Regions from separate parts of the Pseudobacillus badius genome, predicted to be linked through region 1. Evidence: riboswitches for the same ligand, from Rfam matches in the RefSeq annotation. Region 1 holds a riboswitch; the other holds the start of a gene.
The links. Region 1 has a riboswitch for cyclic di-GMP ahead of B1A98_RS20260 (hypothetical protein). Riboswitches for the same ligand answer to the same signal wherever they lie in the genome.
Positions count from the first base shown of each region.

Region 1 (5,944 bases):
TGGGCAAACTAATTTTGATTCCCTCAATGAAGGCTTTAGCTGCTTCTTCATTCTCAAAGCTCACTTCTTTTTCTTCTCCAATAGCTGTGTTTTCAAATTCCATTTCCGAGCCTTCACTATCAAAGGCTTTTACGATAAATCTCATACGTTACCCTCCATGTTTACACATTGGTTATTTTCATGCTCTTTTTTTAAAATAGTTAGGAAACAACCCATAGGAAACACTCCAACTCCTTGATATTACTACATTTCCGGATGTTTCTCTAGGGTATACTAAAAATAAACATTTCCTTAAGAAAAAGAACCGCCTTAAGGCGACCCTTGTCTACATATTAAATTCCAATCAGGCTAATAACCCTCCATATATTAAAGCATATAAAAACAAAGTCAATCCAAGCAACATGACACTTTATGTGTTGATCTTGAACTAATACAGCAATAATTATTCTTCTGAATTTCCTGGATCTACCACGATTATTTTCTTTTCATCTAATAAAATATGATATCCACAAGACCAAAACATTTTTTCCAGAGCAAATCCTGTACCTAATTCTTCTTTCAATTTTTCAGGATTATTTTAGCAGCTTTTTCCGCAACTTTTTTAGAAAGCCATGAGTCTGCTGTGTATATTACTCCATCTAATACAACAGCTCAAGTTGCCAGTAATGCCATTTCTCCTATTCCGGGTATAAAATAAATTACTACTGCTGCAGCCGCTTTACCATTAGGGTCAGCATACACTACAGGATTCCAGACTGTTTTTCATACTTGTAAATTCTTGAACATTAGGGAAAATCCTTCCTCTATTTTCTAGTGATACTCTTAAAATAAGTTAAGGATCTACAGTTTTTATAGTGCTAATTTATTTGATACTTCCATAATCTCCTTGTAAGAAAGATAGACAGCTCTTAAGAAGGTATAACGTCTCAAGATATATCATAAAAAAATATGATCAATTTATTGACAATTAATGTTGACCACATAACCTTTATTTTTTAATATAAAAAGTGGATGCTAGGAACAATTTACCTTATTTGGGCGCCTGGTAGATTGGGAGCGAGTGGCGCAACCGTCCTTAATTTTTGTGGACGGTTTTTTTGTGTCCATTTTACAAAAGGAGAAGGTTACAAATATGATCAATTCTTCCACAGTTTCTATTATGATGGTTGGTATGATGGCATGTCTTGTTGCTATCTTATCCAACTCTTTTCCGTTTTACACGGAAGCTTTAGGTTTGATTGCTATTTCTCTTGTTGTGATGGCTCTTTTGCATGAAAAATTTCTTTTTTTATATGCAATTACTGTAACAATCGGGTTTGGCGCTTTTTTGACTGGCATTGCTTTTTGGAGACATAATTCAGAAGATCAGCAGATTTCTTTTATGTTTCTTCACTTGCTTGTAACAACCTTCTTACTCTTATATTGGATTCTCTTGTATTATATTAAATCAATTGGGACTAAAAATCGCGATTTAATCGCAAAGGTCAAAGCTCTTGAGAAGTATATGCCTCATTCTAACATTTTAACGAACCATGAATTTTTAGATCAGGCGAAAATAATTCTTAAAGGGACAGAACGCCGCAACGAACAGGCGTGGCTGTTGCAGCTTTGTTTTTTACCCATAAGCGACTACACAAAACAGAGTGTTCGCGAAACATTGGAGAAACTCGCACTTCATTCAATTAGAGTGGAATATGATATCGTCACATCCTCTCCCTCTTCAGTAATGGTTCTACTTCAAAATACAAATAGACAAGGTGTAGAGATTGTAAAAAAGCGGATGATTGAACGAGCAAATACTATTTTTAATAAAACGAAGCAGCCCTTTCTTTTTAAAGAACAACTGATTGATAACGTACAGCAGGCAGCTGAGTCTCTTGAGGAGAAAACAGATGAGTAGTATTTTAATGGTGATCATGCTTTTTTTCTGGCTGTTGCTCATGTATTATTCACTAACTACGATCGGGGGATTGTGGTATCGTATTCGTCATCAACTGCCTGGCCGGCTGGAGTATTATCCGAGTACAGCTGTATTGATTCCGGCTCATAACGAAGGGGTTGTACTAGCACAGACAATGAGTGCTATGGCCCGGCTTCATTATCCAGGTAAGCTTGACATTTACTTACTGGATGATCAGTCCCGTGATGAAACAGCAGAGATAGCCAAAAGCTTTTCTGATCTCTTTTCACATATTCATTACATCACTGTGCCGGAAGGGGAACCAAAGGGAAAGTCACGTGTATTGAATTATGGATTAAGCATTTCTGAGTCGGAATACTTTATTGTTTATGATGCTGATAATCAGCCAGAACCGGATGCACTTCAAAAACTAATGGAAGTAGCAGAAACAACCAAAAACGCAGCGGGTGCGGTTGGCTATGTAAAAACCATAAATTCAGAGAAAAACTATTTAACACGAATGATCAGCTTGGAGTTTCAAGTATTCCAGCTTCTTATGCAATGCGGCCGATGGGCTCTTTTTAAACTAGGTTCTTTGGCTGGCACCAACATGCTGCTTCGTCGTTCAGTACTGGAGGAGCTTGGTTATTACGATTCATATGCACTGGCAGAAGATGCGGAGTTGACGATCCGGATAACGGCAGCAGGCTGGGTGCTTCCTGTAGTACCTGAATCACGAACATGGGAACAGGAACCTGAAAAAATTTCTGTTTTTATCAGACAGCGGACTCGCTGGCTGACAGGAAACTTATATTTGCTTGAAAAGTCTTTCCGTGAACTTATTCATTGGAAAGGCAAAACATTTATTTTAACGATTCAGCATTTGCTGACGTACCTTATCTTTGTCGTATTGCTGGCTTTTTCAGATACTTTCTTTGTTATGAGCCTGCTCGGAATGGAACTGCCGCATATTGCAGCACCACTTTTAATGCTTTGGTTTATGAGTTATATCATTTACACAGCACAATTGCTGAGCGCTATTGTTATTGACCGTAATGTATCATTTATCAATGTTATATTTATTTTAATTATGTATTTTACGTACGCACAGCTGTTTTTGGTCCTACTCATTCGGAGTGCCTTCTCGTATACCGTTAACCGGCTGCGCGGCACGACAATTGCTTGGGACAAAACAACTCGATTTAAACAGAAAGGCGGCAGATGATGAAAAAGGCTGTCATAACAGTTGTTCTCGCTGTTTCGTTGTGCCTGATTGGTTTGGCAGCTGCAGTAGTATGGCAGAGTGCAGAGGACAATGACGTGCAAAAATATATAAAGAAAACATATACAGACGACGATCATCTTATTTATGCTTATCCCAATAATCCTCATTCGCAATATTTATCGGAAAGTATAGGTTTGTATATGAATTATTTGCTGCTTATCGATGATCAAAAGACATTTAATGTACTGGTGCAACAGCTGAAAAATCATTTCTTTGTAAAAAAAGAAAACGCTTTGTATATTAGCTGGGTGTTAAAGGAAAATGCAAATACCAATGCACTTATTGATGATGTACGTATTATTGCAGCACTTCGAAAAGGGGCCTCCCAGTTTGGAGAGAATGAATATGCTGAGCTGGCGAATAAGCTGGCCCGAACAATTGAGCGACAACAAACTGCAGATGGAATTTATGTTGATTATGTAGATTGGGCATATAATGAGTCAGCACGACGGGTGACTCTAAGCTATTTAACGCCTGACTTTTTTTATGTATTAAAAAAAACCGTTCCATCCAAGGAAATTTTAACTTCTCTTGATGAAAAGAAGGTGTTCTTTCCAGAGTATTATGATCTGACCAAAAGAACGTACAGTTATGGGGCGAAAATCCATATGATTGACCAACTGCTTATAGCAATCAATCGGGAAAACGTGCATGAACCGTCCCGGGCTTTTCATAAATGGATTATAGAAGAGTGGAAAGCAGAAGGTCGTATTGCGGGGCAGTATTTCAGAAAGACAGCTGAACCTGCAGTGGAATATGAATCCCTTGCTGTCTACGCTTACTTAGAAGAATATTTTCGCACAACAGGTGATGGACAGCTTGCTGAAGAAGTTCACGAGCGATCCACCCAGCTGGTTAAGAACGGTATTTTAAAAGAAGCGCACTTTTTCGATTATATCCTTTACGAAACTAAAAAAACGCAATAAAAAACAGTCTAAGATAGAGTAACGAATCAGCAGAAAAGCTTCTGATGAGAAAAAAGAGAACCCTCGTGAGAAACGCACATTACTAACCTCTGTCGCTGTAACGACAGGGAAGTCTACACCCATGAATAGGGGCTATCACTAAAGAATAAAATCATCTAATGTTACCTTATTAACTTTAATAGCCTTCCATCATTCAACTGATGGAAGGCTATTAAAGTTGTTTAAAATTAAAGGGTTACAGCCATTCTTTTTATAAAAATAAAAAATCACTCTTTTTATTAGGCTATGAAACAAATACCACCGGTCGCTAATCTGACCAACTGGAAGAGAGCGGTTTAGAATCCATTCGGCATATTCGCTTGAACCACTCCTTGTCACGATTTGTATAGAAGCAGTTTTTTACTTTCTTTTAAAAGCAAATCAGACTTTTTGGTCGATGTAATATACGATTGGATAAGTGAAATAATGTAGTGATCAAGTATAACCTAAGATATCTTTTCTGATTAGCAGATAAATGTGTATCAATAAAAAATACACGGTCCAATCACTAACAAAGCCGATTCGGGGTAAAGATAGTTTAAGACATAATTTTGATAATTAATCATCATCGTCCTCATAGTCTAAATCTGTCTCAAGATCTATTATTTGAAATTGACTATTAAGAGTAATTTCAGCCGTGAGGCCTTCTAATGTACCTCTATATCCCTCTGTATCCATTCGAAAATTGGAAGCTTTTACAAAGGTTTCTTGATTGCCATTATAATCAATCGTTACATCTTTATCTGTAATCTTAACAATCATTCCATAAGCATCCACAGTATTCTCTGTTTCAATATGGTAGGCTAACTCACCATTTGCATTGATATCTGCTAGCACACCTTTTTTTAGAGGTGAAAATAAATCCTCGACTTTTGTACTTTTATTGATGGTAAAGGTTTTTGTTCCTTGAAGGGGCACACCAATAGTGATATTGTCTTCTGTTAATTCCATGACTTTTCCCTCAACTCCAATAAACGGTGAGTTTGAACTACTAGGAGTTGTCGAATTCTGATTTAAAGTCGTACTATTAGAAGTAGTCGTTTTAAGGTCCGCTTCTGTTTGGTAATTTTGATACCCTCTTGTGTCATCCTTAAAGTTATAAAACAGCACTACAGCCCCGATTCCAATCAATAGTGTTAATCCAACAAGTATAGTTATTTTCTTCCCAGATTTCATCTATATCCCTCCACAAATATTCTATATGGATAGTGTAGCAAGGGAATTTAAGATGACTATTGGATAATGGTAAGAATTTCATTAGAAAATACTAGGTTTTTTCTTAAATAGTTACATACTAGCCTTCAGTGTAACGGTTACTATTGTTCCTTTGTTTAGTTCACTTTCAATAGAAATAAAACCATCACTTTGTTTTATGAGTGAGTACGCAATTGCAAGACCTAAGCCCCTGCCTCCAGTGGCTCGTGTTCTAGATTTATCTACTCTGTAAAAGCGCTCAAATAATCTAGGGATATCATTTTCAGGAATACCAATTCCTTGATCCATAATTTGTATCACAGCCCTATCTTCATTTTGAGAAACTTTCACTGTAACTTCTTTCTGGCTATATTTCAAAGCATTATCTAATAAAATAAATAAAATCTGTACAAATTTTTCCTTATTCGAAAGACCCAAGATGGATTTAGAATCATTGATAACTCGAATAGACCGGTTAGTTGCAACTTCAAGACGCTTGGCTGTTTGTTTACATAGCTCTGTAATGTTAATAACCTCTATCTCAAACGGTTGTTTATTGATTGCAGCCAGGTCAAGGAGTTGTTCCACCATATTCTTTAT
Region 1 covers NZ_MWMM01000031.1:547-6,490, reverse strand. The annotation lists gene B1A98_RS19525 (hypothetical protein) at 1-145, opposite strand, end outside; cyclic di-GMP riboswitch class II at 1,001-1,084, shown strand; gene B1A98_RS20260 (hypothetical protein) at 1,133-1,900, shown strand; gene B1A98_RS19520 (glycosyltransferase family 2 protein) at 1,893-3,125, shown strand; gene B1A98_RS19515 (hypothetical protein) at 3,122-4,111, shown strand; gene B1A98_RS19510 (hypothetical protein) at 4,709-5,326, opposite strand; gene B1A98_RS19505 (HAMP domain-containing sensor histidine kinase) at 5,438-5,944, opposite strand, start outside.

Region 2 (8,732 bases), on a different contig from region 1:
CTCCTTTGAATCGTGTATCCATGATTTCTCTATTCTTGGCTTTTTCTCTGAAAAAGTACAGCAAAAGGCATTATTCTTGGCTGGATAGGGCAACTGCGGTAAGAGGGGGAGATTCGTTTAACCGGAAGAAAGCAGGAAAGTATGTAGCTTATAAGCAAGAAATGGTAAATTAAAAGAAAATATAAATCGGCAAGGTGAAAAATAATGATAATTAGAAAACTAAACAAAGATGAACACCCGCCGTTTGAACTGCTGCTGTCAGCGGACCCTTCATTGGAGGCGGTAGAGAAGTATGTGGAGAGGGGGGAGAGCTTTGTTGCTGAACAAGGCGGCGAGGTTATTGGCGTGTATGTGCTGCTGCCCACAAGGCCTCATACTGTAGAGCTGGTAAATGTAGCGGTGTCAGAAGGACAGCAAGGCAAGGGCTTTGGCAAGCAGCTGGTGATGCATGCGATCCGAGAGGCTGGAAAGGAGGGGTACCAAACGATTGAAATTGGCACGGGCAACTCCAGCATCGGTCAGCTGGCTCTGTATCAAAAGTGCGGTTTCCGGGTGGTTGGTGTCGATGCTGATTTCTTTATCAGGCATTATTCAGAGGAAATTTTTGAGAATGGGATTCAATGCAGAGATATGATTCGGCTGTCTCAAGATTTATAGCAGATTATCCAAAAAATGAGGTGCCACGCAGAAGAAAGGCATGGCACCAAAAACACTGTATTAGCCAAGGGGCAGCTCCGCGACAAAGGCGGAGCCTTCCTTTTCCTTGCTTCGTACATAAATATGGCCTTCGTGCAGTTTCATAATAGTCGCGGCGATGGACAGACCGAGGCCAGTGCCTTCAATCGCTCTTGAACGCATCATGTCTGCCCGGTAAAAGCGTTCAAAGATTCTTTCCAATTCAGTCCGGCTCAGGCCGACGCCGGTGTCTTTAAAGGTAATGAAGAGAGCGTCTTTTTTCACTTCGATGGCAATATCAATACTGCCGCTTGGTTTATTGTATTTAATGGCATTAGTTAACAGATTATCCCAGACGGTATTGAGCAAAGAAGGATCGCCGATGATTTCAATATCAGGCAAAGAATAGCTGAGAAGAATGCCTTTTTCACTGATAGCCCATTGGTAGCTTTGAATTAACTCTTTTATTTGCTGGCCAACGTTGAATGGGCGTTTTTTGACCATATCTTCATTTCGATCCAGGGAGGCCAGAAGCAGCAGCTGTTTCGTCAGAGTAGAAAGCCTTTTAATTTCACTGTTAATAATAGAAGCATAGGAATCCCTTTCTTTAGGACTAATCGATTCATTGTTCATCAGGTTCGTATAGCCTTTGATATTAGACAAGGGCGACTGTATATCGTGTGAAATATTCGAAATAAATTCCTTTCTCATCTCTTCTGTTTGTTCTAATTGCCGCGCCATTCGTGAAAAGCTGTTTGACAGCTCCCCTAGCTCATCATTCCGGTTTGTATCAAGCTTAACGCGAAAATCTCCCTCAGCCAGCCGCTTTGTGGCCGCTGTTAAGCGGGAGATGGGCTTGACTAAATAGTTGGTAGCGAAAACTACCATGACAATACTCAACACAATTGCTAACACAAGCAGCCAGCCGAATAACAGATGCATTTCGTTAAAGAGCAGCTTAATATCCGGGCGAAGGAAGAGGGCATATTGTTTTCCGTTATGTGTCAGCGGGACGCCGATTGTATTCTTTAATTCATTGGCGAAAAAGCCGGTAACGAATGTTTTGTGCGGAAAATGAAGAATCCCGTGGTAGACCGTTCCTTGCAGCACCTGCCTTTTTGTCGCCTCAGCTAGTTGCTTGTCTCTGAAAGCGGCACCAAAGAAAGTTTCACGTCCGCTGCTGTCGACCAAATAAATTTGATAGCCGACAGCAGAGAGGCTTTGCAAATACTCCTCCAGATTCATATCAGGGTGCTCGTCAGTAAAAGCAGCAACATTAAGGGCAATAGCTGTGTTTTTTTGATCATTGTATGATTTTAACTTTTGCTGATAGTAAACATTGGAAATAAAGAAAGCAAGAAGTCCGCTTAGCAGCATAATTCCGGTTGTGACGACAACAAATTTTGAATAAAGCGACTTCATACCCGCTTGGCCTCCAGTAAGTAGCCGATCCCGCGAACGGTTTTTATGTGAAAGTCAGCCGTCAGCTTGGAAAAGCGTTCTCTCAGCCTCTTAACATGAACATCAACCGTTCGTTCATCTCCATCATAGTCCAAGCCCCACACTTGCTCGATCAGCTGTTCACGGGAAAAAGCTTGCATCGGATTGGAAGCCAAAAAGAATAACAGTTCAAATTCTTTTAGCGGCAGGAGCAATGTCCGTCCTTCCGTATGGACTTCGTAGCTTTTCTTGTTGATGCGCGTGTTCCCAAGCTGAATGAGCAGCTCATCCGGCTGGGCATCGTATCTTCTTAACAAGGCTTTGATGCGGAAAAGCAATTCCTTCGGGTCAAACGGTTTGACCAGATAGTCATCTGTGCCCGAAGAAAACCCCTGTTCTTTATCTTCAATTTGATTTTTCGCTGTTAAGAGGATAACGGGAAGGTCATACCGGCTTCTAATTTCTCTAGTCAGCCTATAGCCGTCTATATAGGGCATCATTACATCCACAACGGCCAAGTCGCACGTACGGCTGGAAAGAATATTCAGTGCCTCCATGCCGTCTGCGGCTTGGACCACTTGATATCCTTCTTTGCGCAAGTGAATGTCGATCAATTTTAATACATGAACATCATCATCAACAATCAGAATAGTTGTCATTATATTTTCTCCTCCATATGAGCGGTAAAAGATGAAAAATAGCCCGCACATGAGGCGAGGGCTATCAATAGATTATTTGCTCAAAAGAAACGGCTTTAAGAAACCATTCCATCACTCATTTTAATAATGCGGTCGGCGTAGGAAAGCATGTCTTCGTCGTGGGTCACCATTAAAGTGGTAATGTTCAGCGTTTGGGTCAAACGCTGAATGAGTGCCATTACATCCTTCGATCTTTTTGAATCCAAACTGGCCGTTGGTTCATCTGCAAACAGAACTTTTGGTTTGTGAATGATCGCTCGGGCGATAGCCACCCGCTGCTTCTCTCCGCCGGATAGAGAAGCCGGATAAGCGTGTCTCCGGTGCTCCATCTCCACTAGCTTTAAAACACGATCAATTTCTTTTTTTCTCTCGTCCTTTTTTAACGTTGATTCTGAAACATCAAGCATCAGCTCCAGCTGTTCTTCAACGGTAAGGAAAGGAACCAAGTGGGCAAATTGAAAGATAAACCCAAATTTGCTGGCGCGTATTTTCCGAATCTGTTCTTGAGTCATTGCGCTAATATTTTTCCCTTCGAACACGACCTGTCCGTCTGAAGCAGGCTGAAGTCCCGCTGCAATGGTGAGAAAAGTGCTCTTTCCAGAGCCGGAAGCCCCGACTAGAGCGGTGATTTCGCCTTCTTTTAAAGACAGGTTAATGCCTTTCAATACTTCTTCTTCTATTTCGCCGTTTGAAAATGTTTTTTTTACTTCATCAATGGTGAAAATAGCCATATTACACCTCTCCTTGTTGAATGGCCTGCAGCGGCTGCACTTTTTTGATTTGAATTCCTGAAAGTGTAGCACCGATAAATCCGATAACGAGAAAGACGATTGATAATTGGATCGTTGTATCAAGCGTCAAGCTGAATGGCATGCCATCAGGTGACAGCAGTTTAAAGCCTTGGCTCAGGGCCACAGACAAGCTGAGGGCACCTGCTGTAATAAGAAGCATTTGGGTCCACATCATTTTGAACAGCGTTCCGGTTTTTACACCGATGGCTTTTAAAATGCCATACAGCCCAATTTTTTGAACGTTCATCATATAGAAGAAAATGGCGAACAGCATGCCGCTGATGACAACCAGGAACCAAACAATCATATTCAAAGACATTTGTTCCGCGTTATAGCTTGGAATAGTATGCAGGAACTGTTTTTTTGAATAGGCTTGCAGTCCGGCTACGGACTGCGCCTTATCTTCTCCAGGAACAAAAACTAATTGCATTTCCTCTGTCCGGTACATTTCCTTATAGTTTTCACTATTAATAAAAGCAACTGGCGCGTGGCTGTATTTCTTGCCATCAACAAACCCTTTTACGGTAAACTTGCCGCTAAATTGATTATTGGTTAGAACATCCCCGACTTTTATGCCGGTATCCTTCATGGAAGCATCAAGCACAACTTCGCCTTCTTTGACTTTTGGAAAAAGCGGCGAATCCGTTGAAGTGACAAAGGCGACGCTTTGCTGCTTGTCGTTTTTGTCATTCAGAAAGCCCATTTGAATGGATAGCGCTGCGGCTTCCGCTTTTTTATTTAACAGGTTGCTTTGAGTGTCAGGGTCTATTTTCGATAGATTATATGTTTCATCCGCATTAGCATCCATATAAAAGGAGCCGTCCGGCAAGTCCTTAATTAAGGCAGCGTTGTCCTGAGATAAGCCGTTTGCCAATCCAGAAATAATGAAAGTCAGAAAACTAACTAAAAAAACAATCGATCCTAAAATCATAAACCGACCTTTATTCTTTTTAATTTCTTTCCAGGCCATGTTCATTGTTATTCCTCCTATCTGTTCGTTCTGACGCGATATAGTAAGTGTACCCGCATTATATGAACGAAAGATGAACGGAAAATTACATTTATCGAGAGTGGGATGGCAAATATCAGCATACATGGAATATGCTGTGAAGGGATCTTTTGGGCGCTTATTGAGAAGGGCAGACGAATGCGCTTTTCATGAAAAAATAAATAAATGAAGAAATTGTAAAAAACAAGGATGTGATTAAGCGACAAAAAATGATATTCTAAACAGGCGGCACTCTTATTTAAGCCAACCTCAACCTCGTCATCTTATAAACTGCTGTTTCTGCACAAGCATAAAAAATCGCCGACATGTTTTTTAACAATGATAAGTAATATTTTTTTAATATAATTTTTCATTGTGTTATGATCATCTTATTTGTTGTATGATTAAATTGTTTCTACTTGAAAAAGGCAAACTTATTGAAAGATAAGGGCGCAAAGCTGCGGGTCTAAAGTTTACGGTCAGTGAACAATGATAGCCGGGCTGCCAAATAGGAATCTACTTCCTCATTTGGACAACTATATTAATTGGAGGCAGGGACCAAAATTGATGGAAGGAAATAAAGAATTAAGAAGAAGCATTCGCCGATTTTATGATTTATTAAAGAAATGTCCAGACAACAGAGATGCTGCTCATGATTTCCTGGTTTATTTACGATCTCTTTTAAAAATTCAATCTAGAACACCTTTGCCAGCGCAGGAGGTCATGGCTCTTTTGAAAAAGCATAAACCGAACGTATTCTACACGTTACAGGACATGGCCGAAAAAAACTTGATGCTAGGAATTTTAACTGATTTGCCGGAGGACATTGAAACACCGGAAGAAAGGTTAGAGGAATTACTGAATATCTGATAGCAGTCAGGCTGGTAAAGTGACTTGTTGCAGGCGAGAGCAGAGTAAGGAAAGCGATGGAACGGTGGCAAGTGTTATAAAAAGAGAGAGCAAAAAGTATAAACTAAAATGCTGCAAAAAGAAAATGATGATGCAAGAATAAGTCAGTCAAAATAGTGTTAACGAAGATCCTGCGAATAAGGAGTCTCGATTTTAATGTGGTAGTCGAGGGACTGTTCGTTGTTATGGAAATAATAAAGCAAGCGACGTTTACATAAATTAGTGTGACTAACAGATGAAACAGCCATGTAAGCAGCTTTATTAATCAATCTATTTATCTAACACTGAAATTAAAAAGTCCTGCCTTTGCGAGCGGGGCTTTTTAATTTTTTTTGCTGTGTGATGTGTTATCGCTCACAAGCCCAGCCGTCTTTATCACGATCGTGCTTTGGATCATAGGCTGGGTGTCCTTTTGCTGCACCCTTTGGATATTTTTTCTAAGCTCTGTACAATTTTTAAAGGATTCCTTCTTCGGAGCTGGCTTTACAGGAACTGCTGACCAAAGATAATGATAGAACAGCTGCAGCAACAGGCTTGAACCATGCGGATTTCTTTGTAAACATAAGGATCTATTCTCCCTAAGTTGGTATATTCATAAAGTACTGTAAGAGATTTACTTAGCAATCAAATAGTACCATCTTTATTTTAAAATAAAAAGTATTTTTTTTGAAAATAAAGGAATATGTTCTCGATATTTCTATACAAGAAACGAATCCTAGCGTAGGAAAAGCTCTGTTATTGTTTTATGCGGATGTTTCAGCTGTTCATGCAATAGGGGCATAAAGGGAAGTATGATTCTATTGAAAATAGAAATAAAGTACCAACGGAAGAAATAATCATTATGTATTTATAATGAGTAAGAAGGTTGACAACTGTGAAAATAAAATGCGGGGGGTTGTCTGCAGAAGAACGGCACCATCCTATTTGTTGCTCATAAAATAGAGAAGGGCAAAATTCGGAGGGCAGCAATGAAGAATAAAACAACTGAGAAGCAAAAAAGCGAAAAGATTTTGGCATTGGAGAAAGAGGTGGCATTAGGTCTGTGGGTTCAGGTGATAGGGCAGCTGATCGAAATTAAAGGTTTGTCAGGGCTGTTATATGCTGAGGATCAAACAGATTCAATCGGAGAGCAGCAAGTGTTGGCAGCTGTTTGGATCAGGACAATTGGTCAAATTCTAGAAGCGGTTTCCGTGTCGAGTCAAATTAACGAGACAGATGTGAACAGACTGCAGCAGGAGCAAAAGCTGGCTATTACAGGAGATTTGCTTACAGCCATTGGAGCAGCCTACGAAGTGGCTGGCGGAGTGCGCGTGCTTGAGGAAGAGGCAGTAACCGCCCGGAGCCGCATTATTCCGTAAGAGACAAGGAACGGCTTTTATATGACAGCCCCTGCTTTTAGCAGGGGCTGTTGCTGAATAGGCAGCTTTCCGGATGATAAAGTAAAATGGTCTGGTAAGCCTTATGTTTAATGATCGAACCGGTTCAAGGCCTGTTTTTCTTGCAAAAGCAGCTGGAATTCTTTTTCTAATTGTTCGGAAGGTTCAATGCTCAGCCGGCTAAGCACTTCTGATATCTTCATATCCAGCACAAGCAGCTTATCTGCATTCTTATCGGGATTCTTCTTTAGCTGTTTGCGCTGTTTGTACTGTTCATAGGTTCCTTCAAATAGCTCAATTTTCTGATTGCGGATGACAGCCATTTTTGTAGCAACATTATCAATCAAGCGGCGGTCATGAGAAGCAAAGATGACCGTGCCCGAATATTCTTTTAAGAGAGCTTCTAAGGCATAGGTCGCGTCGATATCAAGAAAGCTTGTCGGTTCATCTAAAATGAACGTATTAATATCACTTAAAAATAATTTAGCCAGTGCAGCTTTTACGCGCTCTCCTCCACTCAAGACGCCCGCTGGTTTGTAAACGTCGTCTTGGTAAAAGTGAAGTCTGGCAAGTACTGTCCGAATGAGTGCTTCCTCTTGTTTGGAGGTGGAGCGGACATTTTCCAAAATGGATTTCTTAACATCCAAAATCGTTAAATGCTGGCTAAAGTAACCAATTTTCACAGCGGGAGAAATTGTCACTCCGCTGTCTTGATGGACTATTTTCTTTAACAAAGACGTTTTCCCGCTGCCGTTTGGCCCGATTACTGCCAGCTTGTCACCAGCGCGGATATGAAAATCAGGGCTATCCCAAAGCAGACGCTGGCCAATTGTGCCGGAAACCTGCTGCAGCCGGAGAATGATTCGATCTTGCAAAACCTCTTCATTCGGCAAGATCATTTTAAGCGCGGGGTGTTCCTTCACCTTTTCTGGTTTTTCCAGGTGGTCTATTCTCTTTTCAATTGCTTTCGCTGTTTTTTGCAGCTTTTTTTGCTTTTTTGCAAAGTAGGGACGTGCTCCGGTAATATTTGCTTCAGAAGAACTTAATCCTTTAGGAGCTTTGGTGGCCTTCTCCGCTTTTTTCTCTTTTAATCGTAAAGCTTCTTCAAGTTGTTTTTTCTTGCATTCATATTTCTCATAAGCTAGCTTCTTCTGCCGGAGCTCCGTCTCTTTTTGTACTTCATAATCTCTGTAGCTTCCTTTGTATTCCTTGATCTCGCCGTCATTTATTTCCCAAATCTTTGTACAAACCGTGTTCAAAAATGTCCGGTCATGAGAAATGATGACGAAGGAGCCCTTCCATTGAAGCAGTTTTTTCTCCAGCCATTCGATATGTTCTGTGTCAAGATGAGTTGTTGGTTCGTCCGCTAACAAAATGTCCGGCGCTTTCATTAAAGCCTGCTGGATATATGCCTGGGTTATTTCTCCGCCGCTTCTAGCAGCATCCGTTGTTTTTAACTGGGGCAAAAGCTCACATTGAGCATGATGAATAATCGTTCCGCTTTCTCGAGGTAAGCCTCCAGCTAATATGCTCAACAAAGTAGTTTTTCCGCTTCCGTTGCGGCCTACCAATCCAATCCGGTCATTTTTATGGATATACAGTTGATCGATGTCTAATAATAAGCGGTCTTTTACATAATGCTTAATTTGCAGAGCTTCCAATAATAACATATACTCATCCCCTATTTTTGTTATTCAGGGACAAAAAGCCCCCTATCTGGAGTCAGAATAGGGGGCACAAATATAGATGGACGCTAAAAAGAGGCAGCTCCTTTTAGGCTCAACTACAGAAGGACCTCTCCTATTCTGAAAACTCCGCTTGAAGGCATCTTAAAGAAGACAGAAGCATTGTTCTG
Region 2 covers NZ_MWMM01000002.1:102,802-111,533, reverse strand. The annotation lists gene B1A98_RS03550 (GNAT family N-acetyltransferase) at 205-657, shown strand; gene B1A98_RS03545 (sensor histidine kinase) at 718-2,097, opposite strand; gene B1A98_RS03540 (response regulator transcription factor) at 2,094-2,774, opposite strand; gene B1A98_RS03535 (ABC transporter ATP-binding protein) at 2,870-3,544, opposite strand; gene B1A98_RS03530 (ABC transporter permease) at 3,546-4,580, opposite strand; cyclic di-GMP riboswitch class I at 5,010-5,101, shown strand; gene B1A98_RS03525 (hypothetical protein) at 5,157-5,462, shown strand; partial or broken gene B1A98_RS20955 (excalibur calcium-binding domain-containing protein) at 5,849-5,899, opposite strand; gene B1A98_RS03515 (hypothetical protein) at 6,470-6,859, shown strand; gene B1A98_RS03510 (Vga family ABC-F type ribosomal protection protein) at 6,967-8,547, opposite strand.
Region 2: it holds a riboswitch for cyclic di-GMP, as region 1 does, so the genes downstream of both, B1A98_RS03525 (hypothetical protein) here and B1A98_RS20260 (hypothetical protein) in region 1, are expected to answer to the same signal.